Regions from separate parts of the Pedococcus sp. P2_E2 genome, predicted to be linked through region 2. Evidence: predicted binding sites of a transcription regulator. Region 2 holds the regulator's gene; the other holds the start of a gene.
What was found. Region 2 encodes Rex, which represses fermentation and respiration genes when NADH is low (regulators of the CRP and FNR family bind a similar motif). Its sites were predicted from a motif close to CTTGTGAANNNNTTCACAAG; they were not measured.

Region 1 (15,024 bases), on a different contig from region 2:
AGGGCGCCGATCGCGCCGGACAGGCACGCGGCCACGTCGGCCCCGGTCGAGGCGATGACGCGCGCGGTGAACGTCGAGGCGTTCATGCCGTGCTCGGCGGCGGAGATGAAGTAGGCGTCGATCGCCTCGACGTGCTTGGGGTCGGGCTCGCCGCGCCAGCGGATCATGAACCGGTCGACGATCGTGCGCCCCTCGTCGACGCGACGCTGCGGCACCATGGGTGACCCCTGCCCGTGGGCGGACTGCGCGATGAACGACAGCGCCATCACCGAGGCGCGGGCCAGGTCCTCACGGGCCTGCGCGGCGTCGATGTCGAGCAACGGCTTGAAGCCCCACAGTGGGGCGAGCTGGGCCAGCGCGGACTGCACGTCGACCCGGATGTCGCCGGAGTGCACAGGCAGCGGGAACGGCTCGGCCGGCGGCAGTCCCGGGTCGAACTCGTTGTCGACCAGCAGACCCCACACCTGCCCGAAGCTGACCGTGCCGACGAGTTCCTTGAGGTCGACGCCGCGGTAGCGCAGCGAGCCGCCTTCCTTGTCGGGTTCGGCGATCTCTGACTCGAAGGCGATGACGCCCTCGAGGCCCGGCTTGAAGTCGCTGTCGGACATCGGTGTCCTCTCGGCCTTGGGGGGAAGGTGGGGCGACCTTGGTGTGGCGCCCGGTTACCTACTGGCTGGTTCATTCTGCACTGTCGGGGTGATGGGCCACTATGGCGCAGTGCTGACAGCCGACACCGACTACGACGGCGAGGTGTTCACCGAGGACCTGACCGGGTCCGCGGCGGGCGGCTCGCGATTCCTCGAGTGCACCTTCCAGCGGTGCGACCTCAGCGAGCTGCGCGCCCCACGCTCGCGGTTCTCCGAGTCCAGCCTGTATGCCGTGCACGGAGCGGGCGTCGACCTCGCCGAGTCGTCGTGGAGCGACTGCCTCGTGCAGGGAGCCCGGCTCGGTGCCGTGGCGATGTACGGGGCGGAGCTGTCCCGAGTGCGGTTCGAGGGCTGCAAGATCGAGTTCCTCAACCTGCGTGGGGCCAGGCTTCGCGACGTCGCCTTCGTCGACTGCCAGCTCGTGGAGGCCGACTTCGCCGACGCCACGCTCACCTCGGTCACGTTCGAGGGGTCGCGGCTGGTGTCGCCGGACTTCACCAAGGGAACCTTCAAGGACGTCGACCTGACCGGGGCCGAGGTGGCCGGCCCGCGTGGTGTGTCGGGACTGCGGGGCGCGACCGTCTCGGCGCTGCAGCTGATCGACCTCGGGCCCGCGCTCGCCGCCGAGCTGGGCATCAAGGTCGCCGACTAGCGGGGCGGAGTGCCTGTCTGCCCGCGGCCGGCGGAGTTCAACCCGATGACGGAGTCGTCTGCTCAGCCGCCGGGCCACACTCGCCGTGTGAACAGGACGGCCGCCCCGGGTGCCACGCTGGTCCGGACCGGGCTCGGGCCGGTCGAGGTGGCCGTGTGGGGCAGCGCAGACCGGGGGAGTGCCGAACGGGGGAGTGCGGAACGGCACGTCCTGCTCTTCCCGGGAGGCCACTGCTCGGCGAGGACTCCGCTCGGGCAGGACGTCTACGAGGAGCTCGGCTTCCAGGTCGTGACGGTCAGCCGGCCCGGGTACGGCGCGACCGGAGTCGGCGACCTGACCGCCGCCCAGTTCGTCCCTGCCGTCGTCGACGTGGCGGCGGCCTTGGGGGTCAGTCGGTTCGACGCGGTCGTCGGTGTCTCCTTCGGCGGGCTGCAGGCGCTCGCCACGGCTGTCGCCACCGAGCTCGCCGACCGCCTCGTCCTCCACAGCTGCGCGCCGTCGAGGCTCGTCTTCCCCGACACGAAGCGGGACCGGGCGATGGCCACGGTGGTGTTCGGCCCTCGGGTCGAGCGGGCCACGTGGGCCGCGACCAGGGCGATGGTGCGGACCGACCGGGGACTGCGACTCATGATGGGCGAGCTGTCCACGCTGCCCGCCCGTGAGTGGTTCGACGAGTGGTCGCCCAAGCAGCGCGAGCAGGCGCGGGCGACCCTGCTGTCGATGGGTTCGGGCAGGGGCTTCGTCCTCGACGTCGCCCAGGGTCGCGAGTCGTCCTCGTCCGAGCGTGAGCGGGTCCAGCGCTCCGTCAGCGTGCCCACGCTGGTCACCGCGTCGCGAACGGACGGGGGAGCGGCCTTCACGCACGCTCTCGACTTCGAGGCGACCATCACGGGCAGCACGCTGGTCGAGACTGGAGCCTTCAGCCACTTCGCGTGGATCGGCCCCTCGCGCAGCATCCTGCTCGAGAGCCTCCGCGCGTTCCTCGCTGCGCGGTCCGCAGGCGGCTGACCGCCGCGCAGGCGGCGGGTTCGACGGTGGAGCGGGCTCTGTCTAGGCCTTCCTGGCCAGCCGCTTGTCGCGGACGGACATCGCGTTGCCGTTGGTGCGGACCTCGAACAGCTCAGTCGCCTTGATCAGCTTGCTCAACGAGGCGTACCCGTGGTTGCGGGAGTCGAAGGACGACTGGTTCGAGATGCGGTTGCCCACTTCGGCCACGCTGGCCCAGCCGTCGTCGTCGGCGGCCCGGGACACGGCATTGCGCAGCAGCCGCACCAGGCCCGCGTCCTGGCGCAGCTCGGTCGTCGTCTTGCGTGCCGGCGCCGCAGCGCCCTTGCGCAGGGCCGCAGCCTTCTTCACGGCTGCCTTCTTCGTTGTCGCCTTGGTGGCCGTCGCTTTGCTCGCGGGGCCTGTGGCTCCGGGTTCGGGCTCGGGTTCGCGGAGGACTGTGCCGTTGGGAGCAGCGTCCGTGATTGCGGTCGCGTCGCCCACCTCCTCGGGCTCAGCGAGCTGGTCGAGGAAGAGGAACTTGGTGCACGCCGAGCGGAACGGCTCAGGCGTCTTGCGCTCGCCGAATCCGTAGACCGCCGCCCCCTTCTCGCGCAGGTGCATGACCAATGGTGTGAAGTCGGCATCCGACGAGACGATCCCGAACGCCTCGGGGTGGTCGTTGTACAGCAGCGCCATCGCGTCGACGACCATCGCCATGTCGCTGGCGTTTTTGCCGCGGCTGTAGTCGTACTGCTGCATCGGCCGGATTGCCCGTGGATGCAGCACGTCGGCCCAGGGTCGCAGCCCGGCCTTGGTCCAGTTGCCGTAGGCGCGGCGGATGCTGGTCTCGCCGTAGGCGCTGAGCTCGTTGAGGATCAGGTCGATCTTCGTCGCCGAGGAGTTGTCGGCGTCGATGAGCAGGGCGATCCGGGCGCGGGGGTCCATGGGGCCCGACGCTACGGCACCCGGCGCCGCGAGCGTGGCCACGCGGCATACAGTCTCTTCGTGCCGCTGCTCCTGGACCTGACCCCGCTACGGAGCCACGCGGCATACCGGCGGCTGTATGTCGGGTTCACCCTCTCGAACGTGGGCTCGCAGCTGGCTGTCGTGGCCATCGGTCTGCAGGTCTACGAGATCACCAGATCGACTGCGGCGGTGGGGATCGTGGGGTTCTGCGCGCTGGTGCCGCTGGTGGTCATGGGCCTCTATGGCGGCACGCTCGTCGACCACTTCGACCGGCGCACCGTCGGCCTCATCGCCCAGGCGGTGGCGTTCGTCTCGAGCATCCTGTGCGCGCTTCAGGCCTGGCTCGGCAACACGCACGTGTGGGTGCTCTATGCGTTGGTGGCGTTGTGGAACGGCGCGTTCGCGGTCTCGTCACCGGCCCGCACCTCGATCTACCCGCGGATCCTGCCGCGCGACCTGCTGCCGGCGGCGAACGCCTTGTCCGTGTTCGCGATGAACGCGTCGATGTCCGTTGGACCGCTCATGGCCGGCTTCCTCGTCGACTGGGGCGGTTTCAAGGCGGCCTACACGACCGACGCGGTCATCACGACAGCCGCGCTCTGGGGGCTGGCCCGGCTGCAGCCCCTGCCCCCTGAGCCTGAGGAGGGGGCAGCCCCGAGCCGGCCCGGACTGCGGTCGGTTCTCGACGGATTCGCTTTCCTGGCAACGCGACCCAATGTGCGCATGACCTTCGTCGCCGACATCTGCGCGATGCTGCTGGCCCAGCCTCGGGTGCTGTTCCCGGCTGCCGGCGCAATCATCTTCGGAGGCGGGGCCAAGACGGTGGGGGCGCTGTCGGCGGCGGCGGCGGTGGGTGGGATCGTCGCCATGTTCTTCTCCGGCCGGCTCGGACACGTGCGTCGTCAGGGCCTGGCGATCCTGGTGTCGATCGTGGGCTGGGGCTTCGCCATCGCCGGCTTCGGGGCCGCCATGCTGGCGGCCGGTGGGGTGATGTCCAAGGGGGCGGCGCTGTGGCTCGGGCTGGTGGCCATGGCGGTGGCCGGCGCCTCGGACTCGGTGAGCGCCGTGTTCCGGACGACGATCCTGCAGGCCGCCACACCGGACCACCTGCGCGGGCGGCTGCAGGGCGTCTTCATCGTCGTGGTGGCGGGCGGGCCGAGGCTGGGTGAGATGGCGGGTGGCTTCCTCGCCAGCGGAATCGGCGAGGCGATGACCGCGGTCGTCGGCGGCCTCGCCTGTGTGCTCGCCATCGTCGTGCTGGGCCGGTTGCAGCCGGGCTTCGTCCGCTACGACGCCCGCCACCCCGTGCCCTAGCGCCTAGCCGTCACCCTTCCGCAGCATCTGTCGCCCGGTGGGGCCCAACTTTCGGCCACTCGCCCGAAACTCCCGGCCCGCGCCGCCCGGTGGGGCACAACTTTCGGCCACTCGCCCGAAACTCCGCTGCCGACCGCCAGTGGTGACTAGCCCGGGCCCCCGGGCGCGACCAGGCCCAGCTCGTAGGCAGCCACGACGGCCTGCACCCGGTCGCGGAGCCTGAGCTTCATCAGCACGTTCGACACGTGCGTCTTGACGGTGGCCTCGCCGAGGTAGAGATCTGCGGCAATCTCGGCGTTCGACAGTCCCCTCGCGATCAGGGTCAGCACGTCGCGCTCGCGCTCGGTCAGCGCGTCCAGCGCCGAGGAGCGGACGGTCCGCGGAGTGGGAGCGCCGGCGAACCGCTCGATGACCCGCAACGTCACCGACGGGTCCAGCAGACCACCCCCGGAGGCGACCGTCCGCACCGCTGCCACCAGCTGCTCCGGCGGCGACACCTTGAGGAGGAACCCGCTGACGCCGGAGCGCAGCGCCCCCTCGACGTACTCGTCCTCGCCGAACGTCGTCAGGATCACCACGCGCGTCTGCGGCCGGGCGGCCATCACCCGGCGAGCCGCCTCGATCCCGTCGAGCCTGGGCATGCGAACGTCCATCAGCACGACGTCCGGAGCCAGCTCGAGCGCGGCGGCTTCGGCGGCCTCACCGTCCCCGATCTCTCCCACGACCTCGATGTCGGGCTCGGCACTCAGCACCATGCGCAGCCCGACACGCACCATCGCCTCGTCGTCCACCAGCAGCACCCGGATGCTCACGACCCCGCCCTCACTGCCACTCCCGCGAGACCGGCAGCCGCACGTCGACCTCGAACCCTCCGCCGGGCACCGGCCCGACGGAGATGCTCCCGCCGAGCATGTCCACCCGCTCGCGCATGCCCACGATGCCGTGGCCGCCGTGGCCGCCGTACGCCCCGTCCGCGGTGGTGGGGGTGTCCCGGTCGGTGACACCGGAGCGACCGGAGCCCCGCCCGTCGTCGGTCACGGTGAGGCGAACCACGTTGCCGTCATTGACGACCCGTACGACAGTTTGAGCTCCCGGTGCGTGGCGCAGGACGTTGCTGAGCGCCTCCTGGACGATCCGGTATGCCGCGGTGTCGAGCGCCTTGGGCAGCCCGTCCAGCGGGCCACTCACCTCGAGGGACACGTCCAGGCCGGTGGCGCGCACGTCGCCGACCAGGTCCTCGAGCCGGGCCAGCGCAGGGGGAGGGGCTCCGGTGGCGGTATCACCCGGCTCGCGGAGGATGCCCACGGTGGCGCGGAGCTCCTCGACCGACTGACGGCCGAGCCGTTCGAGCCCCAGCATCACGTCGCGCTCCACGGGGTGGTCGACCAGCACTGCGTCGAGCTGGCGCCGCAGACCGCCGAGCTGCAGCGTCATGACGCTGACCGAGTGCGCCACCGAGTCGTGGACCTCCCGCGCGATGCGGGCTCGTTCCTCGACCACCGCTGCGCGAGCGCTGGCTTCGCGCTGCGCGTCGAGCTCCGTGGCGAGGGCGATGACCTGGCGGCTGCGCTCGCGCTCCCGCCGCACCAGGGTGCCGACCCACCAGGCCGGCACGAACACAACGGGGAAGAAGACCGTGTCCCAGCCCAGGCCGTTGCGCAGGGCCTCGGTGGTGATGAACACCCCCACAGAGGCGACGGCGGCGATGCGGGACGTGCGCGGGGATGCCGCGAAGCCGGCGTACGCCATGGCCACGAGCGAGGCGATGAGGCCGGCGCCACCCGGGCCGGGGGCGCCGAGCAGGGTGGCGACGGGATAGAAGCAGGCGACCACGACGGCACCGGCAACCGGCCAGCGGACGGCCACCAGGAAGCCGGCGGCGATGACTCCTGACGCGATGGCGAGGACGCCGAAGTGCGGCCGGAACTGGGGATCGGACCACGCTTCCACGAGACCGAGCAGGCCCAGGGCGACCGCGGCCACGACGGGCACCACGCGGTGGTCGCGGAGGGCGGCGGCTCGAGACATGGCGAAAACAGTAGGGCGCCCGCCGAGCACGCGTATCCCACTTGAGGAGGAGCGGCAGCGTGTCCAGCTCCGCCTCGAGGGGGAGGCGAAGACGGTCCCCCTCGACGGATCTGCGCTGAGGGGGACCGCCGGGACCGTTGGTGCAGCGCCGAGAGACGGCGACGGCCCACGGGCCACCTCACGAAAAGGACACACCGTGACCACCACGACCCCACGGACCTCGCTCACCACCCGCGACCACACCACCCGCGACCGCACCACCCGCGACGAGACCACCGCCGACCACCCGCGCCGGGCGCCCGGTCGCGCGATGGCGGTCGCCGCCGGGATCGCCCTCGTCGCAGGCCCCCTGCTGTGGGCGGGTGGCATGTTCACCTCTCCGCCGCAGGAGAGCATGGCCGACGCCGACTACATCTCCTCGCTGACGCGGGACACGACGATGACGCAGATCTCGGCGCTGTTCCTGCACTACGGCAACCTCGTGATCGCCCTCGGCATCCTCGCCGGACCGAGCCTGGTGCGCGGCGCCCGCGGCCTGCGCCTCGCTGTCGCGGGAGCCCTCGCCACCGCCATCGGGTTCGCGAACGTATCGGGGATGGTCCTCAGCGACTGGTGGAACGCCTCCGCCGGCACGCACCTCAGCTCCGAGCAGGCTGTCGAGGTGTTCCGCGGCTTCAAGACCGGGTCGCTGCTGCCCTTCTGGGACGGCACCGAGCCGCTCAGCCTGGTCGGGCCGCTGCTCCTGCTGGCGGGCCTGGCCCGTGCGGGGGTCCTTGGCTGGTGGACCCTGGGGCTGATCGTCACCGGTGTCGCGGGGCTGATGGTCTTCGGCGCAACGAGCCCGCTCGTCGCCGCAGCCTGTGTGCTCGTCGGGTTCTCGCCGTTCGCCCTCGTGGGACTGCGACTGCTCCAGCGCAGCCGGCTCGCCTGAACCAGAGCAAACCGACCAACGGAGCACCAACAGCAGGTATGCCGCGTGGCTGGCTCAGCCGCGCGGCACACCGCTTGTTCCGGCCAGCGCCAGCCGGCGGAACCCGTCCGTCAGACGGAGCTGCCCCGGCGCAAGGCGGCGCGGCGGCGTTCGTCGGTCGCGTCCGCCATCGCCCAGCGCACCGTCGACGTCGCCACCCCACCGAGGGGGCGCCCGACCAGCCGCTCGGTCACAGGCAGCCACGGCAGCCGCAGCGGCTGCCTGGCCCACCGCGGGAGCATCGCCACGGCGCCCGCTGCCAACGCGGCATACCCGGGCTTGGCGGCCAGGGGCAACGGTGGGTGGACGAGCAGGAACCGCGCCGCCTCACGAGCCGCGGCTGTCGACTCGAGCTCGGGTCGGTAGCCCTCGATGGTCGCGCGCAGCCCAGCCACGGTCGTCGGCGGGTCGACCACCCCGAGCGCGCTGGCGACGATGCCGCCCTGCTGCACGTAGAGGTCGGCCTCGGCAGCGCTCAGCGGCGACACGGCGTAGCGCTGGTAGGCGGTGAGGAAGCTGTCGGCCTCGGTCGCGTGCACCCACTTCAGCAGGTGCGGGTCGCCGGCCGAGTAGGGGCGACCGTCGGCCGCCTTGCCGCGCACCCGGTCGTGGATCGACCGGACCCGGGCGATCTGTTCCTCTGCGTGGTCGATGGTGCCGAAGGTCGTCGTGGCCAGGAACTCGCTGGTCCGCTGCAGCCGCCCCCACGGGTCGCCCTTGTAGCCCGAGTGCCCGGCGACGCCCGCCATGGCGAGCGGGTGCAGCGACTGCAGCAGGAGCGCCCGGATGCCGCCGGGGAACATCGCGGCGTCGGCGTGCACCCGCCAGATCGGGTCCTCCGGCGTGAACCAGCGCGGTCCCTCGGCTCCCCAGATGCGCTCGGCCTTGGCCTGGGCGTCACTGCCGGCGACCCTGGAGCGCAGCGCGTGGGCGAGCTGGCGCCGAGCCCCGTCGGCCATCGGCGCCAGCAGCGTCATCGCGATCGTCCGTTCCGGCGGCGGGGGAGCTGCTTGAGGCGTGCGGCCGGGGTGGGGAGGTCCGCCGGGCGGACGCGCTTGGACAGGTCGCTGTTGGCGATCAGCTCGGCCAGCGGGGTGGTGGAGGTGGGGTGGGCAGCGATGGGGTCGTCGGCCGAGAAGACCACCCACACCGGTTCGCTGTGGTCCGCTCGCGGGTCGAACGTCTTGAGCACGGTGCCCTCACGCACCGTCGTCGCGTGCTCGATCGCCCGGCGCCTGGCCCGTTGCCGGTCCAGTGCCGTCTGAGCGGCTTTCATCGCCGGCTCCTTGGCCTGCTGGGCCAGCACGACCACGTGGGGGCCGTACTTCACGCCCCACTTCACGAGGTTGCCGACGGCCTTGCCTTTGCTGGGCATGCTGCCTCCCTGACGTCTGGTCCGGCCTTCACCCTAATCTCGGGCCCCTGGTCCCGTGTCATGGGAGACGTACGGCGCGTGGACACTGTTCCCATGGACACTGCTCGCACCGACTACAGCGGCGACGGAATCTCCGAGGCCGACATCGCGCCCACGGCGTGGCAGCAGGCCACGCGCTGGGTCGACGACGCGGTGGCGCGCTCGCAGGTCCAGGCCGACGTTCCCGAGCCGTACGCCCTCTCGGTCGCCACCGTCGACGCCGAGGGACGCCCCAACGTGCGGACCGTGTTGATGCGGTTCTTCGACGAGCGCGGCCCGGGGTTCGTCACCGGCACCGAGTCCACCAAGGGACTCGAGATCGCCGCCACGGGCGGGATCGCCGCGGCGCTGACCTGGCCGGCGATGTTCCGGGCGATCCGGTTCCGAGGCGTGGCCGAGCAGGTCTCCCGCGACGAGGTTGCCGGCTACTTCGGGTCACGGCCGTGGGCCTCCCGCATCTCCGCGTGGGCCTCGCGACAGTCCCAGCCGATCGAGGGTCGCGCCGGCCTCGAGCAGGCCTACGACAGGTATGCCGCGCAGTTCCCCGACCGAGGGAACGCGGACGACGTGCCCGTGCCCGACTTCTGGGGCGGCTACCGCGTGCTCTGCGACGAGGTCGAGTTCTGGGGTGGCCGGCGCAACCGGCTGCACGACCGGCTCGTCTTCAGCAGGGTGGCGCAGGGTTCGCTGGACGACGCCGCCGCGTGGGCACTGTCCCGCCGCCAGCCCTGACGTCCGCCGAACTCCGGGGGTTGAGGCGGTCAGGTCGGGTGGGCCTCGGTCTGCACCTCGGTGTCGCCGTGGCCGGAGTTGGCGCCCTCGCTGGGCTCTCGCTCCTTGCGCCGCAACAGGAACGACGCCAGGGCCAGCAGGATGATCGTGCCCGTCAGCAGCCCCATGAGCCGCAGCGTGTCGGCGAACTCGGGCTTGCCCAGCAGGTCCGGCGCCTTGACCGACAGCACCACGATCTCCTTGATGGAGGCGATGATCCCCACGAGGAGGAAGGGCTCGGCCACGAGCTCGCGCCGGGACAGCGTGGTTCGCACGGCGAAGAGCAGCTCGACGACGATGAAGACGAGGAGCAGCAGGTCGAGGATGTCGGCGGCCACTTCCACGACCCCGCCGCTGCCGAGGTCCCCGAAGGTCAGCACGGTCTTGCCGATCACGACGGCGGCGATGGCGAACAGGACCACAGCCACGGCGAGGTAGATGACGTTCTCGACCCGCTCGATGGTCCGTTCGATCAAGTCCGTCATGACCGACATCCTGACCGACCTGCGCTGATCCGTCACTCGTCCGTCACTCGCGGGGCTACCGGTCCGTATGCCGGGATGGCCATTGCCGGATCCCGGGTCGCCGTCACACTTGTGAACTGAATCACACGCGCGCGCCAAAGATGCCGTTCGCGCGGTCCCATCCCCGACCGCCGAATCCCCTCAGGAGCCTCATGGCGCCCGCCAGCCACCCCGCGATCCACCCCGTCGTCGCCGACGTCACCGCCCGGGTGACCGACCGCAGCCGTGCCAGCCGCACGGCATACCTGCAACGCCTCTCCCGGGCCGCGTCCGAGCTGAGCCTGCGCCCGGCACGCACCGACCTCGGTTGCTCCAACCTCGCCCACGCGGTCGCCGCGTGCGGCGGCAGCGACCGGACCACCATGGCTGCCGACACGGGCGTCAGCCTCGGCATCATCACGTCCTACAACGACATGCTCTCGGCGCACGCGCCGTTCGAGCACTACCCCGCCGCCATGAAGCAGACCGCCCGCGAGGTCGGGGCCGTGGCCCGCGTCGCCGGCGGGGTGCCCGCGATGTGTGACGGCATCACCCAGGGCCGCGCGGGCATGGAGCTCAGCCTCTTCAGCCGCGACGTCATCGCGATGTCGGCCGCCATCGCGCTCAGCCACGACGTGTTCGACGGCGTCCTCATGCTGGGCGTCTGCGACAAGATCGTCCCCGGGCTCGTGGCCGGCGCCCTGTCGTTCGGGCACCTGCCGACCGCCCTCGTGCCGGCCGGACCGATGGCGTCGGGCCGCTCCAACGCGGACAAGTCCGAGACCCGCAAGGCCTTCGCCGCCGGCGAGGTCGGCCGCGACGAGCTGCTCGCGAGCGAGGTGGCGTCGTACCACTCGCCGGGCACCTGCACCTTCTACGGCACCGCGAACTCCAACCAGATGCTCATGGACGTCATGGGCCTGCACCTGCCCGGGGCGGCGTTCGTCCACCCCGACGACCCGTTGCGCGAGGCGCTCACCGCGGCGACGACGGCCCGGGTCGCCGAGATCGCCTCCTCCGACGCGCCGTACGGCATCGGCCAGGTCGTGGACGAGAAGACGGTCGTCAACGGGGTCGTCGCCCTCCTGGCGACCGGCGGCTCGACCAACCACACCATGCACCTCATCTCGATGGCAGCCGCTGCGGGGATCGACCTGACGTGGGAGGACTTCGACGACCTGTCGGCTGCGGTTCCGTCCATCGCCCGGATCTACCCCAACGGGCCCGCCGACGTGAATCACTTCCATGCAGCCGGCGGCACGCCGTTCCTCGTGGGCACCCTGCTCGACCACGGCCTGCTCCACGAGGACGTGCTCACCGTGGCAGGGCCCGGGCTGCGGCGCTACACCCAGCGGCCGGTGTTGATCGGTGGTCAGCTCGGGTTCGTCGACGCGGCAACGGAATCCGGCGACCGGGACGTACTGCGCCCGGCCAACGACCCGTTCACGGTCGACGGCGGGCTCCGTGTCCTCGGAGGCAGCCTGGGCCACGCGGTCATCAAGGTGTCGGCCGTGGCGGAGGAGCACCGGGTCATCGAGGCGCCGGCGCGCGTCTTCACCGACCAGGTCGGCTTCCTCCAGGCCTTCTCCCGGCGCGAGCTCGACCGCGACGTCATCGTCGTGATCCGCGAGCAGGGCCCCAGTGCCAACGGCATGCCCGAGCTGCACGCCCTGACCCCTTCGCTCGGAGTCCTCCAAAAGCGTGGGTATGCCGTGGCCCTGGTCACCGACGGCCGCATGAGCGGGGCGTCGGGCGCGATTCCCGCGGCCATCCACGTGACCCCCGAGTCGGTGCACGCCGGGCCGATCTCGAAGATCCAGGACGGCGACGTCATCAGGGTCGACTCGCTCACCGGCCGGTTGGACGTCCTCGTCGACGAGGACGAGTTCGCCGCCCGGGTCCCGTCCCCGCGGGTCAGCGCGGAGGGGGTCGGCACCGGGCGCGAGCTGTTCGCGTCCATGCGGGCCGCCGTCGGCCGCGCCGACGAGGGAGCCCACGTGTTCGGCAGCCTCGGGCACGTCTGGGACCGAAGCGACAATGCCCCGTTCGTCAGCCACGAGGAGAACCGATGACCACCGCCAACACCCTGACCGGCGCGAGCCCGGCGGCCGCGACCACGAGGGACGCGGCGCGCGCGCCGGCCACCCCGACCACGCCGGTGCTGAACAGCGAGGCGGACATCCTCGACCTCTCCCCGGTCATCCCGGTGGTCGTCGTGGACTCCGTCGAGCAGGCGGTGCCGCTGGCGCGCGCGCTGGTGCGCGGAGGCATACCCGTCATCGAGATCACGCTGCGGAGTGAAGCCGGCCTCGGCGCGATCGAGGCGGTGGCCTCGCAGGTCGAGGGCATGGTCGTCGGCGCGGGCACGGTGGTCACGCCCGAGCAGGTGCAGCAGGTCAAGGACGCCGGGGCGCAGTTCCTCGTCACCCCGGGATCGCCGCCGCGCCTGCTCGACGCCGCGCTGGCCAGCGGCCTGCCGCTGCTGGCGGGTGCCGGCACCCTGACGGAGATGCTCGTCCTGGCCGAGGCCGGGCTCGAGGCGATGAAGTTCTTCCCGGCCGAGGCGAGCGGCGGGCGCCCCTATCTGTCTGCCGTGAGCGGGCCGTGTCCGCACCTGCGGTTCTGCCCGACGGGTGGGATCACGCCCGAGACGGCGGCCGCGTGGCTGGCGCTGCCGAACGTCGGCTGCGTCGGCGGGTCCTGGCTGACGCCGAAGGAAGCTGTGGCACAAGGGGACTGGGACCGCATCGAGGCCCTCGCCGCCGAGGCCGCGGCTCTCCGCCAGCCCTGAGGCGCGGGCATCGAGTCGCAGGAGGGGGCGACTCGTTGCCAGCGGCCGGGCATGGAACAGCCCGTGGGCCTTGCCGTGCCGACAACGATCGGCTCGGCGTGCGCAGGGGACGACCTGCACGGCCCACGGGCTGCGGTGAACTGCTGGGGATTGCGCCGGATGGCGGACCTCGAGCAGTCGAGGTGCGCTAGCGCGCAGTCACCTCACGCGTCCAAATTGAAATCACTTCTTGGACCACCTCCCTTCCGTGTAGCTCGACGCTAATTCGGGAAGGTCGGCTGGTGCAACGGTTTTTAGGAAGGGAAATGCGCGCGGGTCAGACGGAGGTCACGACCTCGTCGTAGTCGAGGCGCGGCAGCCGGTCCATCCAGGCGCCCTCGGCGGGGCGACCGATGTTGACCACGGCGATCGTGCGGTGGGCGCCGTCGGGGAAGAACTCGCGGTCCACGCCGTCGGCATCGAACCCGGTCATCGGGCCGGCAGCCAGGCCGGCCGCACGGACGCCCAGGATGAAGTAGGCGACCTGCAGGGTGGCGTTGAGGGTGGCCGAACCCTCACGCATCTCGTCGTTGCCCGCGAACAGGTCGCGAGCACCCTCGAAGTGGGGGAAGACCTTGCCGAGCTCGTCGTGGAAGTCGGTGTCGGCGGCCAGCACGGCGACCAGGGGAGCGGTCGACGTCTTCGCCTTGTTGTTGCCGCCCATCAGCTCGACCAGCCGGCCGCGCGCCTCGGGGGTCCGCACGAGGACGATCCGCAGCGGCTGGTTGTTCATCGAGGTGGGAGCCCACTTCACGAGGTCGTAGATGGCGCGCACCTGGTCCTCGGTCACGGGCTCGTCGGTGAAGGCGTTGGCGGTGCGGGCATCGCGGAACAGCAGGTCCTGAGCCTCGGGGGAGAGCTCGAGGTGGTCGACGAACTGGGCCTCGAGCTCGGTCAGGGAGTCATGGGTCTGGGTCATGGTCGTTGAACACTCAATTTCATGGTTGCATTCCTCAACCATGAAAGCGCAGGTCAGGCAGCAGGAAAGCAGTAAGCAGGCAGCAGGAAGCGGCCCGCTCGGCGCCCGTCATCCCGCGGGTCAGGCGTCACGGTGCACCTTGTGCGGAGCGGCCTGGATGCGGGGCTTGATGACGAGCAGGTCGATGTTCACGTGGGCCGGGCGCCCGACCATCCAGCCGATCGCCTCGGCGATGTCCTGGGCCACCAGGGGCTCCGACACCCCCGCATAGACCGCGTCGGCCCGCGCCTGGTCCCCGCCGAACCGGGTCAGGGCGAACTCCTCCGTGCGCACCATCCCGGGTGCGATCTCCTCGACCCGGACCGGCTGGTCGACCAGCTCGAGCCGCAGCGTCTGGGTCAGGGCCGCGACCGCGTGCTTGGCGGCCACGTAACCCGAACCGCCCTCGTACGCCACGTGTCCGGCGATCGACCCGACGTTGACGATGGTCCCGGCTCCCGAGGCGATCAGGGCCGGCAGCAGCGCCTGGGTGACCTGCAGGGTGCCGATCACGTTGGACTCGAACATCCCGCGCCAGTCGGCGACCTCGGTGTCGGCGGCCGGGGCGAGCCCGAGCGCGCCACCCGCGTTGTTGACCAGCACGTCCAGGCGGTCGCCGACCTCCGCCGCCAGCCGCGCCACGTCGTCGGCCGACGTCACGTCGCAGACCACCGCGCGGCCGCCGATCTCGGACGCCAGCGCCTCGATCCGGTCGCGACGACGGGCCGCGCACACCACCTCGAACCCGTCCGCCGCCAGCTGCCGAGCGGTCGCCTCACCGATGCCGCTGCTGGCCCCGGTCACGACTGCGAGCTTGCTCATGCCGCACCTCCGGCGGGTCGAACTGCTGTGGGGTCGACGGCGATCCAGGTCGCCTCGGCCTGCGCGAGCAGGCTTCCGTCCGCGGCATACAGGGCAGTCCCGCTCAGGTACTTGCGGCCCTCGCCGCCGCGCTGCCACGCCATGACCACGTACTCGTCGCCG
Region 2 (15,024 bases):
CGTCACGGCGGTGCTGGGCACGGTGATGCCACCGGACGCGCCGCTGGTCGGTGACGCGGAGGGACCCGAGGTGGTCGTGGCGCCGGGCAGCGAACCCGGGCCGATCGTCGAGGCGAGGTCTGAGCTGCAGGAGCTGCCGCAGGCAGCGATCCGTCGCGAGGTGCTCTCCTGCGTGTCGCGCAGCAGGGCCTCGAGCCGCCCGAGCGTCAGCAGCGATGGGGCGGGCACCTCGGCCTTCAGGGCGTCGACCTGAGGGAGGGCCCGCTCCGTGAAGTCGCGCATGGCGAGCAGGGACTGGGGGTTGCCGGTCGCGGCATAGGAGGTGTCGAGCGCCTGCCGCCCCTTGCGCACGGTGTCGATGGCACCCTCGAGCGCGACGTCGACGTCCGTGGGGTCCTCGCGGTCGGCCTCGGCCAGCTGACGGGCATCGGAGATGTGTCCCTGGGCCTGGGACAGGTAGGTCTGGCCGCGGTCGAAGTCGTTGTCGGCGAGCCGGACGGCCACGCCGTCGAGCCAGCCCTTCACGGGGTACAGCGCGTCACCGGGCACCGCGCTGCGGGAGACCGCGCCCACGATGCCGCCGACGAGCAGCGCCGAGGCGGCGGCGCCGGCGACCAGGCGGGGCAGGCCACGACCCACCAGGACCACGACGGGGGTGTTGCGGGAGGCGGCACGACGGGCGGCCGCGGCCTTGGCGGCGACCGGGCTGGGCGCGGGCATCCGTGCGGCCTCGGCCATCAGCCGCTCGCGCAGCGTGGTGACGAAGGCGGTGTCCGGAGCCGGGATGGTCGGGACGAGGTCCACGAGGTGGCGGCTGGTCTCGACGAGCTCGACGAGGTGGGCATCGGTGATCCGCTCGCCTTCGAGGGCGCGCTGGAAACGGTCTGCCGAACGGTTCAGTACTGGCATGTCGGCTTCTCCCTCCCCAGCCCTGCGGTGTCCCCGGTCATGATGTCCCGGTCATGTGGTCGGTGAGCGTGTTGTCACCGAACGTGTGTCGTGCTGAGAACGAGGTGCGATGCCGGAAGTTACGCGTCGCCACGTAGCGAAACCTGCGGGTCTCAGATGTCGACATCGGCGAGCTCCCGGTGCAGGGCGCGCACGGCGCGCAGCTGGAGCTGCTTCACTGCGCCCTCGGACTTGCCGAGGACCTTGGCGGTCTCCGCGAGGGTCAGTCCCTGCAGGAACCGGAGCACCACGCACTCGGCCTGCTCGGGCTTGAGACCCTTGACGGCGGCGAGCAGGCGCTGGTCGCGCAGCCGGTCCAGCACCTCCTGGTCGGGGGCGTCCACGCGACGGTCGGCGTCGAGCATGTCGGCGGTGGTGACCTCCATGCGGAAGCGAGCCGACTTGGCGTTGTCGGTGATCAGGTTCCGCGCGATGGTGATGAACCAGGCCGCGATGTCGCGGCCCTGCCAGGAGAAGGAGTCCATCCGGCGCAGTGCACGCAGGAAGGTCTCCGAGGTGATGTCCTCGGCCAGCTGCTTGCCTCCCACCCGCACGTAGACATAGCGGTAGACGACGTCGACGTAGCGTTCGTAGAGCATCCCGAACGCCTCGGCGTCGCCACGCTGGGCCAGCTCGACCAGCGCGGAGATGCGTTCGAAGTCCTGGGGCGCCTCACCCGGCCCGAAGCCGGCGCGCGCAGCCGAACCGCCGCCTGAACCTTCGTGGCCACCTCCCGACAGGGTGCCGGCCGTGCCGGCCTCGCCGGCGAGGCTCAGCAGCACTCGCAGGGTGCCGAGGAAGTCCGCCGTGGCCGCTCCCATGCCGTGGTCGCCCACCGTGGCGTAACCGAAGGCCGGGCGGCTCGTTGCCCAGAGCGGACCCTGGTCTCCGGCCCAGTGGGCAGCACGAGGGACCGCGAGTCGTCTCGCGGCGCTGCGTGGTGCACGAATCCGGATCGGGGCCTCCTTGATCGGACAGTTTCCCCGATATCTGCCAGATTGTCAGGAGACCTGCGACACATCTCGGTATGCCGCGGTGTCCAGCGAGCCCCGTGGGGCGGGTGAGGCGCCCGCTACCGCGAGCGGCGGCGGGAAGCGGCCGTTGGGCCCACGCGGCATACGCTCGGGGTGTGTCCGCAACCCCCACGCCCGCCGAGGTGCGCATCACCCTGGTCAGCAAACCGGGGTGCCACCTGTGCGATGAGGCGCGGGCCGTCATCGAGCGCGTGGCCGCCGACCTCGGGGTGGGTTGGGTGGAGCTGTCGATCGAGGACGACCCGGCACTCAACGAGCAGTACTGGGAGCAGATCCCCGTCACCTTCGTGGACGGGGGCCAGCACGACTACTGGCGGGTCGACGAGACCCGGCTGAGGAGCGCGCTCACGAGCACGAAGTGACGTGGATCACGCGGGTCCTGAGACGGACGCTTGTGACTTTGTGCATCCGTTCACAAAAGCGTAATCTGGCCGGGCTCCCATCCGCTCCAGCCAGGCGCGGACTGCCCGTGATGAGAAGGAGCCGGAAGAGACTGTGTCTGCCGACCCGAGCGCCCGTCGGGGTATTCCCGACGCCACGGTCGCACGGCTACCCGAGTACCTCCGAGCCCTGACCGGCTTCGCGGAGCGCGGGATCACGTCGGTGTCCTCCGAGGAGCTGGCCTCCGCCGCGGGCGTCCGCAGTGCAAAACTCCGCAAGGACCTGTCCCACCTCGGGTCCTACGGCGTGCGCGGGGTCGGCTACGAGGTCGACCACCTCGCCTACCAGATCTCCCGCGAGCTCGGCCTCACCCAGGACTGGCCGGTCGCCATCATCGGGATGGGAAACCTGGGCCACGCGCTCGCGGCCTACAGCGGCTTCGCCACGCGCGGGTTCCGCGTCGTCGCCCTGCTCGACCAGGACTCCGCCCTGCTGGGGCAGGAGATAGCCGGGATCACCGTGCAGCCGATGGGCGCCCTCGCGTCGCTGGTGGCCGACCAGGGCCTGGCGATCGGCGTCATCGCGACGCCCGCCGCGTCGGCGCAGGACGTGGCGGACCAGCTCGTGGCAGTCGGGGTGCGCTCGATCCTCAACTTCGCCCCGTGCGTGCTCGTCGTGCCCGACGACGTCGACGTCCGCAAGGTCGACCTCTCGACCGAGCTGCAGATCCTCGCCTTCCACGAGCAGCGCAGGGCGCTGGCCGCCGAGGGCGCGCTCGACCAGGTCTCGGCCGGCTCGCTCGACCACGTGGCCCAGGCGGTCAGCCGATGAGCCTGGTCATCCTGGGCCTGTCCCACCACACCGCGCCGCTGCCCCTCCTCGAGGCGATGTCGCTCGACGCCGACCGCCGCCGCGCGCTCTCCGCCGGCCTCACCGGCCGCGAGAACCTCTCCGAGGCGATCGTCGTGTCCACGTGCAACCGCACCGAGGTCTATGCCGAGTCGATGACCTTCCACGGTGCGGTCACCGACATCTCGGACGCGCTCACCGAGGTCACCGGCGTGGGTCGCGACGAGCTGCGCGAGCACCTCTACGTGCACTACGAGGACCGCGCGATCGCGCACGCGTTCACGGTCGCCTGTGGCCTGGACTCGATGGCGGTCGGTGAGGCCCAGATCCTCGGCCAGATGCGCTCTGCCCTGCGCGAGTCGCAGAAGTACGGCCACGCCGGCCCCGCCCTCAACACCCTCTTCCAGCAGGCCCTGCGCGTCGGCAAGCGCGCCCACACCGAGACCGGGATCGACGCCGTGAGCGTCTCCCTCGTCGAGGCCGGCCTGGCCCGCGCGGAACGCGAGCTCGGGTCCCTGGCCGGGCTCAAGGTCCTCGTCGTGGGCGCCGGAGGCATGAGCTCGCTGGCCGCCACGACCGTCTCGCGCCGCGGCGCCGCTGGGCTCACGATCGTCAACCGGACGCTGGCCAAGGCGCTTCGGCTCGCCGAGCGCACCGGCGGCACGGCTCGCCCCCTCGACGACCTGGCGGCTGCCCTGGCCGGCGCCGACGTCGTCATCTCCTGCACCGGGTCGACCGGCGTGGTCGTCGACCTCGCCACCGCCGGCGATGCCCAGGTGGCCCGCGCCGGGCGCCCGCAGGCCTACGTCGACCTCGCCCTTCCCCACGACGTCGCCCCCGAGGTCGCCTCCCTGAGTGGGGTCACCCTCGCCGGGCTGGGTGCGCTGGGGGAGGAGCTCTCCGGAGGCCAGACCCCGCCCCAGGTGCGCGAGGTGGCGGACCTCGTCATCGGTGAGGTCGCGGCATACCTCACCTCGCGGGCGGCGGAGACCGTCGCACCGACCGTGGCGGCGCTGCGGTCGCACGCCGCCGACGTCGTCGCGGGCGAGCTCAACCGGCTCGACCAGCGGCTCCCCGACCTCGACGACGTCGCCCGGGCAGAGGTCCAGCTCGCCGTCCACCGCATCGTCGAGAAGCTGCTGCACACCCCGACGGTCCGCATGAAGGAACGCGCCGTGGGCGGTGAGGGCGCCGACTACGCGCAGGCCCTGCGTGAGCTGTTCGACCTGCGTCCCGGCGAGGCCGTCATCGCGTCCGTGCCCCCGCCAGAGCGTGGAGGTATGCCGTGAGCGCACCTGCCGCCGCACCCCTCGCCCTGCGTCTGGGCACCCGACGCAGCCCCCTGGCCACGACCCAGTCCACCGGGGTGGCCGACCTGCTGCGCGCCCGGGGTCATGCGGTCGAGCTCGTGGAGATCGTCACCGAGGGAGACACGTCGACCGCCTCGCTCGCCTCGATCGGCGGGACCGGGGTGTTCGCGGCCGCCCTTCGCCGCGCCCTGCTCGCGGGTGAGGTCGACCTCGCTGTGCACTCGCTCAAGGACCTGCCGACCACGCCCGAGCCCGGTCTGGTCGTGGCAGCCCTCCCGGTCCGTGAGGACCCGCGCGACGTGCTGGTCTCCTCGGGCGGTCGCACCCTCGGTGAGCTCGGCGAGGGCGCGGTCGTCGGCACCGGCTCGCCGCGGCGCGTGGCCCAGCTCGCGGCCCTCGGGCTCGGGCTGTCGTTCAAGGACATCCGCGGCAACGTCGACACCCGCATCGGGCTGGTCAGGGACGGCGCCCTCGACGCCGTCGTGCTGGCTCGCGCGGGTCTGGCCAGGCTCGGGCGGCTCGATGAGGTCGCCGAGGCGATCGACCCCCTCCAGATGCTGCCCGCCCCCGGCCAGGGTGCACTCGCCGTGGAGTGCCGGGCCGACGACGACATCACCCGCGCCGCGCTGGAGGTCCTCGACGACCCCGACACCCGCGCGTGCGTGACGGCCGAGCGTGCTGTCCTCGCGGCCCTCGAGGCCGGCTGCTCGGCACCGGTCGGAGCGCTGGCCGAGATCGTCGAGGGTGAGGACGGGCTCGAGCTGTCCCTGCGTGCCTTCGTCGGTGCCGTCGACGGGTCGTTCGACCTGCGCCGGTCCCTCGTGGGCGGCGTCGACGACGGCGAGGCCCTCGGCCGCCGGCTCGCCGCCGTGCTGCTCGAGGACGGCGCCGACCTGTTGCAGGGACCCGAGGACCGCCCCCCTGCCCGACCGGTGCCGCCCGGCACGGGTCCCTCGAGCGCCGTCACCGACGGACTGACACCAGACCCAGCCGAGGCGAACGGACCAGCTCCGCTCGCCGCCCCCGACCGCCACCCAGAACACGACAGCACGGAGCGTGCACTGTGAGCCCCACGCGCTCGACCCAGCCCACCACCCACCAGACCCCTCGTCAGAGCCGGGTCCCGGGACGCGTCGCCTTCGTCGGCGCCGGCCCCGGCGACTCCGGACTCATGACCGTGCGGTCCCTGGAGTTCCTCGCCGCAGCCGACGTGGTCGTCATCGACCAGGTGGCTCGTGAGGACGTCGTTGCCCGCTACTGCCGTGCGGACGTCGAGATCATCGACGCCGGCCACGGCGAGCACGGGCAGCCACTGACCCACGCCATGAGGGCCAAGCTCGTCGTCAAGGCCGCCAAGTCCGCCACCGGCGGCTTGGTCGTCCGGCTCATGGACGGCGACCCGGGCACCTTCAACGGCCTCGCGGAGGAAGCCCTCGCCTGCCAGAAGGCCGGCATCGGCTTCGACATCGTCCCCGGGGTCAGCGCGGTCTCGGCCGTCCCGGCCTACGCGGGCATCCCGCTGACGTCGAGCAGCTCGCCGGCCGTGCACGTGATCTCCGCCAACGACCGGCACGTCGACTGGTCGGCCTCGGTGGCCGACTCGGTCACCGTGGTCCTGCTCGGCCAGCCCGAGGACCTCGGTGTCGCGCTGGGCAAGCTGCTGGGGGCGGGTCGGTCAGCCGACAGCCCGGTAGCCCTCACCGAGCGCGGCACGACGATCCGTCAGGCCACCCGCGTCACGACCCTGGGTGAGGTCGCCAAGGTCATGAAGACCCTGGAGTTCCCCGCCCTCGCGGTGGTCGGCACGACCGTGGCTCTCCGCGAGAACCTGTCCTGGTTCGAGACCAAGCCGCTGTTCGGCTGGAACGTCCTGGTGCCCCGCACCAAGGAGCAGTCCGGCTCGACCATCGCCCGGCTCGAGTCCTTCGGTGCGACCGCCGAGGTCGTCCCCACGATCTCGGTCGAGCCGCCGCGCACGCCCCAGCAGATGGAGCGTGCGGTCAAGGGCCTGGTCACCGGTCGCTACGAGTGGATCGGGTTCACCTCGGTCAACGCCGTGAAGGCCGTGCGGGAGAAGTTCGAGGAGTTCGGGCTCGACGCACGGGCCTTCGCCGGGCTCAAGATCGCTGCGGTCGGTGGCGTGACCGCCGCGGCGCTGCGCGAGTGGGGCATCGTGCCCGACCTCGTGCCGTCCGGCGAGATGTCCGCCAACGGGCTGCTCGAGGAGTGGCCGCCGTTCGACGAGGTGCTCGACCCCATCAACCGGGTCTTCCTCCCGCGCGCCGACATCGCCACCGACACCCTCGTCGCAGGCCTCCAGGAGATGGGCTGGGAGGTGGACGACGTCACGGCATACCGCACGGTGCGCGCCGCTCCGCCGGCCGCCCACATCCGTGAGGCCATCAAGGGCGGGCAGTTCGACGCAGCGGTGTTCACGTCGTCCTCGACGGTGCGCAACCTGGTCGGCATCGCCGGCAAGCCGCACCCGTCAACGGTCATCGCGTGCATCGGTCCGGCCACGGCCAAGACGGCCGAGGAGCACGGCTTGCGGGTCGACGTCCTCGCGCCCGAGGCGTCGTCCGACTCGCTCGTCGACGCGCTGGCCGACTACGGCCTGGGGCTGGCAACCGCTGCCGCGGAGGCGGGCGAGCCCGTGGTGCGTCCCAGCGCCAAGAAGTCGGCGTCACGCCGCCGGGCGAAGTAGCCGTCCCGCATGACTGACCACTCGCAGCCGGTGGGGCCGGTGATCCGGCCCCGTCGGCTGCGGCAGTCGGTGGCCATGCGCCGGCTCGTCGCCGAGACGAGGCTGGACCCGGCCGAGCTGGTGCTGCCCGTGTTCGTGCGCGAGGGCATCGACGAGCCGCAGCCGATCTCGGCGATGCCGGGCGTCGTCCAGCACACGCTGGACTCGCTGGTGGTCGCCGCACGTGAGGCGGCGGACGCGGGGCTGGGCGGGCTCATGCTCTTCGGCGTGCCGACGGCCAAGGACGCCGTGGGTTCCGGCGCCGACGACCCGGACGGCATCCTCAACGTGGCGCTCCGAGCCGTCGCCGACGCCGTCGGTGACCGGCTCGTCGTGATGGCCGACCTGTGCCTCGACGAGTTCACCGACCACGGCCACTGCGGGGTCCTGTCCGAGGACGGACGGGTCGACAACGACGCCACGCTCGAGCGGTATGCCGCGATGGGCCTCGCGCAGGCCCGCGCCGGCGCCCACGTGCTCGGGCTCTCGGGGATGATGGACGGCCAGGTCGCCCACGTCCGTGCGGCGCTCGATGCCGAGGGCTACACCGACACCGTTCTCCTGGCGTATGCCGTGAAGTACACCTCGGCTCTGTACGGCCCGTTCCGCGAGGCCGTGCAGTCCTCGCTCGAGGGTGACCGGGCGACCTACCAGCAGGACCCGGCCAACGCGACCGAGGCCCTGCGCGAGCTCGAGCTCGACATCGTCGAGGGCGCCGACATCGTCATGGTGAAGCCGGCCGGGCCGCACCTCGACATCGTGGCAGCCGCTGCGGCGGTGTCGACCGTGCCGGTGGCGGCCTACCAGATCTCGGGGGAGTACTCGATGATCCAGGCGGCCGCGGCCAACGGCTGGATCGACCGCGACCGGGCGATGATGGAGTCGCTGCTGACCATCCGGCGCGCCGGGGCCCAGGTCATCCTCACCTACTTCGCGGTCGACGCCGCCCGCCTCCTGCGCCCCTGAGGGGCCCGGACATGACGAACGGGCCGGTTCCCCCGAACCGGCCCGTCGTCAGTCTGTGTGTGAAGCGCTGGGTCAGGCAGCCTTGGTGAGCTGGATGTCCAGGTTGAGCTTGACCTTCTCGGAGACGAGCACGCCGCCACCCTCGAGGGCGACGTTCCAGCCGAGGTCCCAGTCCTTGCGGTTGATGTCGGCGCTGGCCTCGAAGCCGGCCTTCTCGTTGCCCCACGGGTCGGTGGCCAGACCGGTGAACTCCAGGTCGAAGGTGACCGGCTTGGTGACGCCCTTGATGGTCAGGTCGCCGGTGAGCGAGTCGGGGGTGACCTCGGTCGAGGTGAAGCTCATGGTGGGGTTGGCCTCGGCGTCGAAGAAGTCGCCGGACTTGAGGTGGGTGTCGCGGTCGGCGGAGCCGGTGTCGACGGAGGCGATCTGGGCCACGGCGGTCACCTGCGAGTCGGTGATGTCGTCGCCGACCTTGACGGTGCCCTCGAACTCCTTGAACTGGCCGCGGACCTTCGTGACCATGAGGTGACGGGCGACGAAGCCGATCTCGCTGTGCGAGGCGTCGACGGTCCAGGTGCCGGCGGGGAGGTCGTTGATGCTTGCCATGGGGGTCTCCTGTGGTGGGGGGTGCGACCGGGCAGTTCCCGAGCGCTTCATCTCTTCGAACATAGCAGACCTCATTTATATTTCAACTATCGCTTGGGATGCCATACTCACGCTCATGAGCACTCCCACCGGTGAGCCGCAGTGGCTCAGCGACGACGAACAGCGGGCTTGGCGTGCCTACCTGCGGGGGAGCCGCCTGATCGAGGAGGCCCTCGACCAGGACCTCCAGTCGCACGGCGTCCAGCTGACGGAGTACGAGATCATCTCGATGCTCTCCGAGAGCCCCGGCCGGCGACTGCGCATGTCGAGCCTGGCCGACCTCGTCGTGCAGTCGCGCAGCCGCCTGACGCACACGGCCTCGCGCCTCGAGAAGCGTGGCTGGGTGGTGCGAGAGTCCTGCCTCGACGACAGGCGCGGGGTGGAGCTGGTGCTCACGGACGCAGGGTGGCAGGCCGTCCAGGACATGGCGCGAGTGCACGTCGCAAGCGTCAGGCGCTCGGTCATCGACCCTGTCCCGGCGCCGCTGTTCAAGGCCCTGGGCGAGGCGATGGACGCGATCCGGACGGCTCTGGCGCCGGGCGGCGACGAGGGTGACCACCCCGCGGTGGCCCGCGAAGCCGTGGCGCACGAGGTCCACACCCAGGCGGAGGCCCGCCGGGTGGGCAGCGCCTGACCCCCAGGGGCGCAAGCGCTCAGGTACGGCTGGGACACTGGCACCATGACGGCATACCCCTTCGACGCACCGGCCTCGCAGGCGCTCCTCGAGCGGGCCCTGGCGGTGACGCCCGGAGGCGTGAACTCGCCGGTCCGCGCGTTCCGGGCCGTGGGCGGGACGCCGAGGTTCATGGTGTCCGGCCAAGGCCCCTACCTCACCGACGCCGACGGCCGTGAGTACGTCGACCTGGTCTGCTCGTGGGGGCCGATGATCCTCGGCCACGGCCACCCGGAGGTCCAGCGGGCGGTCACCGAGGCGGCGGCCAAGGGCTTCTCCTTCGGCACCCCGTCGGAGAACGAGGTAGCCCTCGGCGAGGAGATCGTCCGGCGGGTGGCTCCGGTCGAGCAGGTGCGCCTGGTGTCGAGTGGCACCGAGGCGACGATGAGCGCCATCCGACTTGCGCGCGGCTACACCGGGCGCTCCCTCGTCGTGAAGTTCGCCGGCTGCTACCACGGGCACGTCGACTCCCTCCTGGCGCAGGCCGGCTCGGGCGTCGCCACGTTCGCGTTGCCGGACTCGGCCGGGGTGCCCAAGGAGATGGCCGCCGAGACGATCGTGCTGCCGTTCAACGACCTCGACGCCGTCGAAGCCGCCTTCGCCGAGCGTGGCGCCGAGATCGCGGCCCTGATCACCGAGGCGTCCCCCGGCAACATGGGCGTCGTCCCGCCCGCGCCCGGCTTCACGGAGGGGCTGCGTCGCATCACCGCCGCCCACGGTGCGCTGCTCATCTCCGACGAGGTGATGACGGGCTTCCGGTGCAGCGAGGCCGGGTGGTTCGGCCTCGAGGCAGGAGAGCAGGGGTATGCCGCGGGCGCACCCGACCTGTTCACCTTCGGCAAGGTCATGGGGGGCGGCTTCCCTGCCGCCGCCTTCGGCGGACGGGCCGACGTGATGGGGCTGCTCGCACCCGTCGGGCCGGTCTACCAGGCGGGCACCCTCTCCGGTAACCCCGTGGCGACCGCCGCCGGGCTGGCCACCCTCCAGCAGTGCACCCCGGCCCTCTACGCCCGCCTCGGCGAGGTGGCTGACGCGCTCACGACGGGGCTCCACGAGCATCTCGGTGCCGCAGGTGTCCCGCACGTCATCCAGCGGGCCGGCAGCATGTTCAGCGTCTTCTTCCGTGACGGCCAGGTCAGCAACTACGACGAGGCGCGGGCCCAGCACGTCCCGGCGTTCGCGGCGTTCTTCCACTCGATGCTGAGCCAGGGGGTCTACCTGCCGCCGAGCGCCTTCGAGTCCTGGTTCGTCAGCGGGGCCCACGACGACCGGGCCGTCGACCGGGTGCTGGCGGCGATCCCGGCAGCGGCGTCGGCTGCCGCCGAGGCGTTTGCGACAATCGACTCGTGACCAGCGCAACCGACCACACCGTGGTGCACCTGATGCGCCACGGGGAGGTGCACAACCCCGATGGCGTCCTCTACGGACGGCTCGACGGCTACCACCTGTCCGACCTCGGTCACGAGATGGCGCGCACCGTGGCTGACCACCTGGCCGACCACGACGTCACCCACGTCGTCGCGTCCTCCCTGCTGCGCGCGCAGGAGACGGCCGCGCCGGTCGCCGAGGCGCACGGCATACCGGTCACCACGGACGACCGCGTGATCGAGGGCGGCAACGCGTTCGAGGGTGAGCGCGTCGGCGAGATGAAGCCGCTGGACTTCCTCCGCCCCGCCCACTGGTCCAAGCTGGTCAACCCGCTGCGTCCGTCGTGGGGTGAGCCCTACGCCGAGATCGCCGAGCGCATGTCCGCCGCCATCGCCGACGCCAGGGCCGCCGCGCGCGGCCACGAGGCCGTCATCGTGTCGCACCAGCTGCCGATCTGGACCGCCCGCAACGCGGTGATGGGCAAGCGGTTGTGGCACGACCCACGCAAGCGTGAGTGCCGCCTCGCCTCCCTCACCACCCTCACCTACGTCGGTGACAACCTCGAGTCGATCACCTACTCCGAGCCCGCCGCGTCGCTGCTCGCCCAGTCCCACGGCGGCACCGGATGACACGTCCCGCCATGCCGCGTGCGGCTGTGCTGCTCGCGGTGCCCCTGCTCGTCGTGTCGCTGTCCGCATGCACGGATGACCCGAACTCCATTGCGGCGCAAGCGAAGTCGGGCAACCAGCAGGGCTACGTCTCCCAGGATGGTGCGTTCGAGACGATCCCTGCCGCCAAGCGCCAGAAGCCGGTCGCCCTCACCGGCACGACCCTCGACAACCAGCCGTGGTCGTCCCAGGACGTCGTGGGCAAGGTCGCGGTGCTCAACGTCTGGGCCTCCTGGTGCCCGCCCTGCCAGAGCGAGGCCCCGGAGCTGAGGAAGGCAGCCGAGCAGATCGCCGCCGCCGACAAGCCGGTTGCCTTCATGGGCATCAACTACCGCGACAACGCCGACTCGGGTCGGTCGACGGCGAAACGGTGGGGCATTCCCTTCCCGTCGCTCGACGACCCGGCGGGCCTGACGATCCTCGCGCTGCAAGGCAAGGTGACGGCACCGCCCACCACCCTCGTGCTCGACCGCACCGGACGCATCGCCGCTCGCGTCAGCGGTGAGGTGAAGGCGTCGACCCTCACCGGGCTGGTCGACGACGTCCTGGCCGAGCAGTAGAACCCCCTGACTGATGACGGACGACTGATGACTGCCGACGCGGCGAACGCAGTGACCTCCGGCGCCCTGCCGGTGGCGATGGCGGTCGCCCTCCTGGCCGGCCTGGTGTCGTTCGCCTCTCCCTGCGTGCTGCCCCTCGTGCCGGGGTTCCTCGGCTACGTCACCGGCCTGTCCGACGAGTCGCTGGCGGAGCGCAAGCGGCACCGGATGGTGCTTGGTGCCCTGCTGTTCGTCCTCGGGTTCACGGTGGTGTTCATGGCGACCACCGTGGTCATCGCCGGGATCGGCGCCACCCTGATCCGGCACCGTGAGGTGCTGGAGCGGGTCGGTGGCGTGCTCGTCATCCTCATGGCCCTGGTGTTCATCGGTGCGGGCTCCCAGCGCGAGCTCAAGCTGCACCGCCGTCCCGCCTCCGGGCTCGCGGGAGCGCCCCTGCTCGGTGCCGTCTTCGGCCTGGGGTGGGCGCCCTGCACCGGTCCCACCCTGGGCGCCGTGCAGGTGCTCGCCGCCGCCACCGACAACCAGTCGGCGGTGACCCGGGGGGTCATCCTGGCGGTGGTCTACTCGCTGGGTCTGGGCCTTCCCTTCCTTCTCATCGCCGCCGGGTACGAACGCTTCGGGCGGGTGTCCGCCTTCCTGCGCACGCGGCAGCGCGGCATCCAGCTCTTTGGTGGTGCCCTGTTGTTCGTCGTCGGGATCCTGCTCGTGACCGGACTCTGGGAGTCGATCACCCGCCACGTGCAGACCACGCTGGTCGCCGGGTTCCGGACGGTGATCTGAGGTGACCGACCCCATCACCCAGCCACAGCTGGGCCTGGTCGGCTGGCTGCGCTGGATGTGGCGGCAGATCACGAGCATGCGCACGGCGCTGTTCCTGCTGCTGCTGCTCGCGATCGCGGCCCTCCCCGGATCCATCTGGCCACAACGCAGCATCGACGCCGCGCGCACGGCGCAGTACATCGCCGACCACCCCGACGCGGGACCCTGGCTCGACAAGCTCGGCTTCTTCGAGGTCTACGCGTCCCCGTGGTTCGCCGCGATCTACCTGCTGCTGTTCATCTCGCTCGTCGGGTGCGTCCTGCCCCGCAGCAAGGTGCACTGGAAGGCCATGACGTCCTCGCCGCCCAAGGCGCCGGCCCGGCCCGCCCGGCTGCCGGCCGGCGGCACGGTCGAGGTTGCGGGCACGCCCGAGGTGGTCATCGACGCGGCACGGGAGGTGTTGCGCGGCAAGCGGTTCCGCACCGTCAACCATGACGGGGAATCGGTCAGCGCCGAGAAGGGCTACCTGAAGGAGACGGGCAACCTCGTCTTCCACCTGGCGCTGATCTTCGTCATCATCGGCGTCGCGATCGGGCACCTGTTCGGCTGGAAGGGCGACGTGATCGTCCCGGTCGGGGAGTCGTTCGCCAACACGCTCGGGAACTACGACACCTTCAGCCCCGGTCCCCTGGTCGACCCGGCCAGCCTGTCGCCGTTCCAGCTCACGGTCGACAAGCTGGACGCGACCTTCGAGGAGACCGTCACCGGTCGCGGACAGTTCGGCCAGCCACGGGACTTCACCGCGCACGTCACGACCAAGGCGACTCCCGGTGCGGCCGCAAAGAAGTCGACGATCAAGGTCAACCACCCGCTGGAGATGGACGGCGCCGGGGTCTTCCTCCTGGGCAACGGGTACGCCCCCGTCGTGACGGTCCGCGACGCGAAGGGCACCAGCATCTACCACGGCGCCACGCCGTTCCTGGCGAGGGACAACAACTACACGTCCGTCGGGGTCATCAAGGTGACCGGGGCCCAGCCCAACCAGCTCGGCTTCTCCGGGCTGTTCCTGCCCACGGCCGTCATCGACAAGGAGAGCGGCCCGATCTCGGTCTTCCCCGATGCGAAGAAGCCGGCCCTGGCCCTGACCGCCTACGAGGGTGACCTGCTGCCCGGCGGACGTCCCCAGTCGGTCTACGTCCTCGACATCGCCGAGCTCACCCAGCTCGAGAACGACAAGGGTGACCCGCTGCGCATCTGGCTGGAGCCGGGGCAGACCTATCAGCTCCCCGGCGGGCGCGGCAGCATCAGCTTCGACGGGGTCGAGCGGTTCGCCGGGCTGTCGATCCGTCACGACCCCGGCAAGTTCGTCACCCTGGCTGCCGCCCTGCTCGCCCTGGCCGGCCTGATCGCCTCCCTGGTGGTCCGGCGCCGACGCGTGTTCGTGCGGGTTTCCCCCGCCGCCGTGCCGGGTCGTACCGTGGTAGCCGTCGGCGGCCTCGCCAAGGGCGACGACGACGGGCTCCAGGACGTGGTCGAGGAGTTCCTTGCCGCCATCGAACGACGATTGGGCACCAGCACATGACGAACGAAAACCTGGCCGGTTACGCCAACCTGAGCCTCTACTCGGCGATGGCTGTCTTCACGATCGCCATGATGTGCCACGCCATCTACCTCGCAGCGCTGCTCCCCGCCCGAGACCGTGGCCGCGAGGGCGTCTCAGCCCTCGTGGCCGACCGCGACAGTGAGCTGGTGACGGCCGGTGCCGGCACCAGCGGTGGTGCCGGCGCCCCCGCCGCGCCCACGCGGCATACCGAGGCGGAGCTGTCCCGCCGGGCGCTCACCGCAGCGGGCATCGCCTCCACGACCACCTGGCTGGGCGGCTTCCTGCTCGTCCTCTCGGTGCTGCTGCGCGGCCTCGCCGTGCACCGCTGGCCGCTCGGCAACATGTTCGAGTTCGCCGTGATGGGTTCGATGTTCACCGTGCTCGCGTACTCGATCTGGTCCACGCGACGCGACCTGCGCTGGCTGGGGCTGTTCATCACCGGGCCGGTGCTGCTGATCCTGGGGATGGCCGTGGCGGTCTGGTACACCGAGGCCGCCGAGCTCATGCCGTCACTGCG

Region 1: a site for Rex is predicted at 10,343-10,362, ahead of edd (phosphogluconate dehydratase). Genes of this name have one in related genera too.

Annotation. Positions count from the first base shown of each region.
Region 1 covers NZ_JBFUEM010000003.1:223,659-238,682, reverse strand. Annotated here, with positions in the region: gene AC1DWR_RS09405 (citrate synthase 2) at 1-608, opposite strand, end outside; gene AC1DWR_RS09400 (pentapeptide repeat-containing protein) at 700-1,299, shown strand; gene AC1DWR_RS09395 (alpha/beta fold hydrolase) at 1,387-2,307, shown strand; gene AC1DWR_RS09390 (NYN domain-containing protein) at 2,350-3,231, opposite strand; gene AC1DWR_RS09385 (MFS transporter) at 3,292-4,566, shown strand; gene AC1DWR_RS09380 (response regulator) at 4,713-5,378, opposite strand; gene AC1DWR_RS09375 (sensor histidine kinase) at 5,389-6,594, opposite strand; gene AC1DWR_RS09370 (hypothetical protein) at 6,791-7,525, shown strand; gene AC1DWR_RS09365 (oxygenase MpaB family protein) at 7,636-8,541, opposite strand; gene AC1DWR_RS09360 (hypothetical protein) at 8,538-8,939, opposite strand; gene pdxH (pyridoxamine 5'-phosphate oxidase) at 9,033-9,710, shown strand; gene AC1DWR_RS09350 (phosphate-starvation-inducible PsiE family protein) at 9,740-10,234, opposite strand; gene edd (phosphogluconate dehydratase) at 10,426-12,324, shown strand; gene eda (bifunctional 4-hydroxy-2-oxoglutarate aldolase/2-dehydro-3-deoxy-phosphogluconate aldolase) at 12,321-13,043, shown strand; gene AC1DWR_RS09335 (malonic semialdehyde reductase) at 13,360-14,001, opposite strand; gene AC1DWR_RS09330 (SDR family NAD(P)-dependent oxidoreductase) at 14,122-14,862, opposite strand; gene AC1DWR_RS09325 (hypothetical protein) at 14,859-15,024, opposite strand, start outside.
Region 2 covers NZ_JBFUEM010000008.1:134,015-149,038, forward strand. Annotated here, with positions in the region: gene AC1DWR_RS17565 (DUF5667 domain-containing protein) at 1-909, opposite strand, end outside; gene AC1DWR_RS17570 (sigma-70 family RNA polymerase sigma factor) at 1,062-1,769, opposite strand; gene AC1DWR_RS17575 (glutaredoxin family protein) at 2,078-2,344, shown strand; gene AC1DWR_RS17580 (redox-sensing transcriptional repressor Rex) at 2,478-3,194, shown strand; gene AC1DWR_RS17585 (glutamyl-tRNA reductase) at 3,191-4,501, shown strand; gene hemC (hydroxymethylbilane synthase) at 4,498-5,589, shown strand; gene AC1DWR_RS17595 (bifunctional uroporphyrinogen-III C-methyltransferase/uroporphyrinogen-III synthase) at 5,586-7,226, shown strand; gene hemB (porphobilinogen synthase) at 7,236-8,231, shown strand; gene AC1DWR_RS17605 (YceI family protein) at 8,304-8,837, opposite strand; gene AC1DWR_RS17610 (MarR family winged helix-turn-helix transcriptional regulator) at 8,953-9,510, shown strand; gene hemL (glutamate-1-semialdehyde 2,1-aminomutase) at 9,556-10,899, shown strand; gene AC1DWR_RS17620 (histidine phosphatase family protein) at 10,932-11,546, shown strand; gene AC1DWR_RS17625 (TlpA family protein disulfide reductase) at 11,543-12,145, shown strand; gene AC1DWR_RS17630 (cytochrome c biogenesis CcdA family protein) at 12,173-12,925, shown strand; gene resB (cytochrome c biogenesis protein ResB) at 12,927-14,486, shown strand; gene ccsB (c-type cytochrome biogenesis protein CcsB) at 14,483-15,024, shown strand, end outside.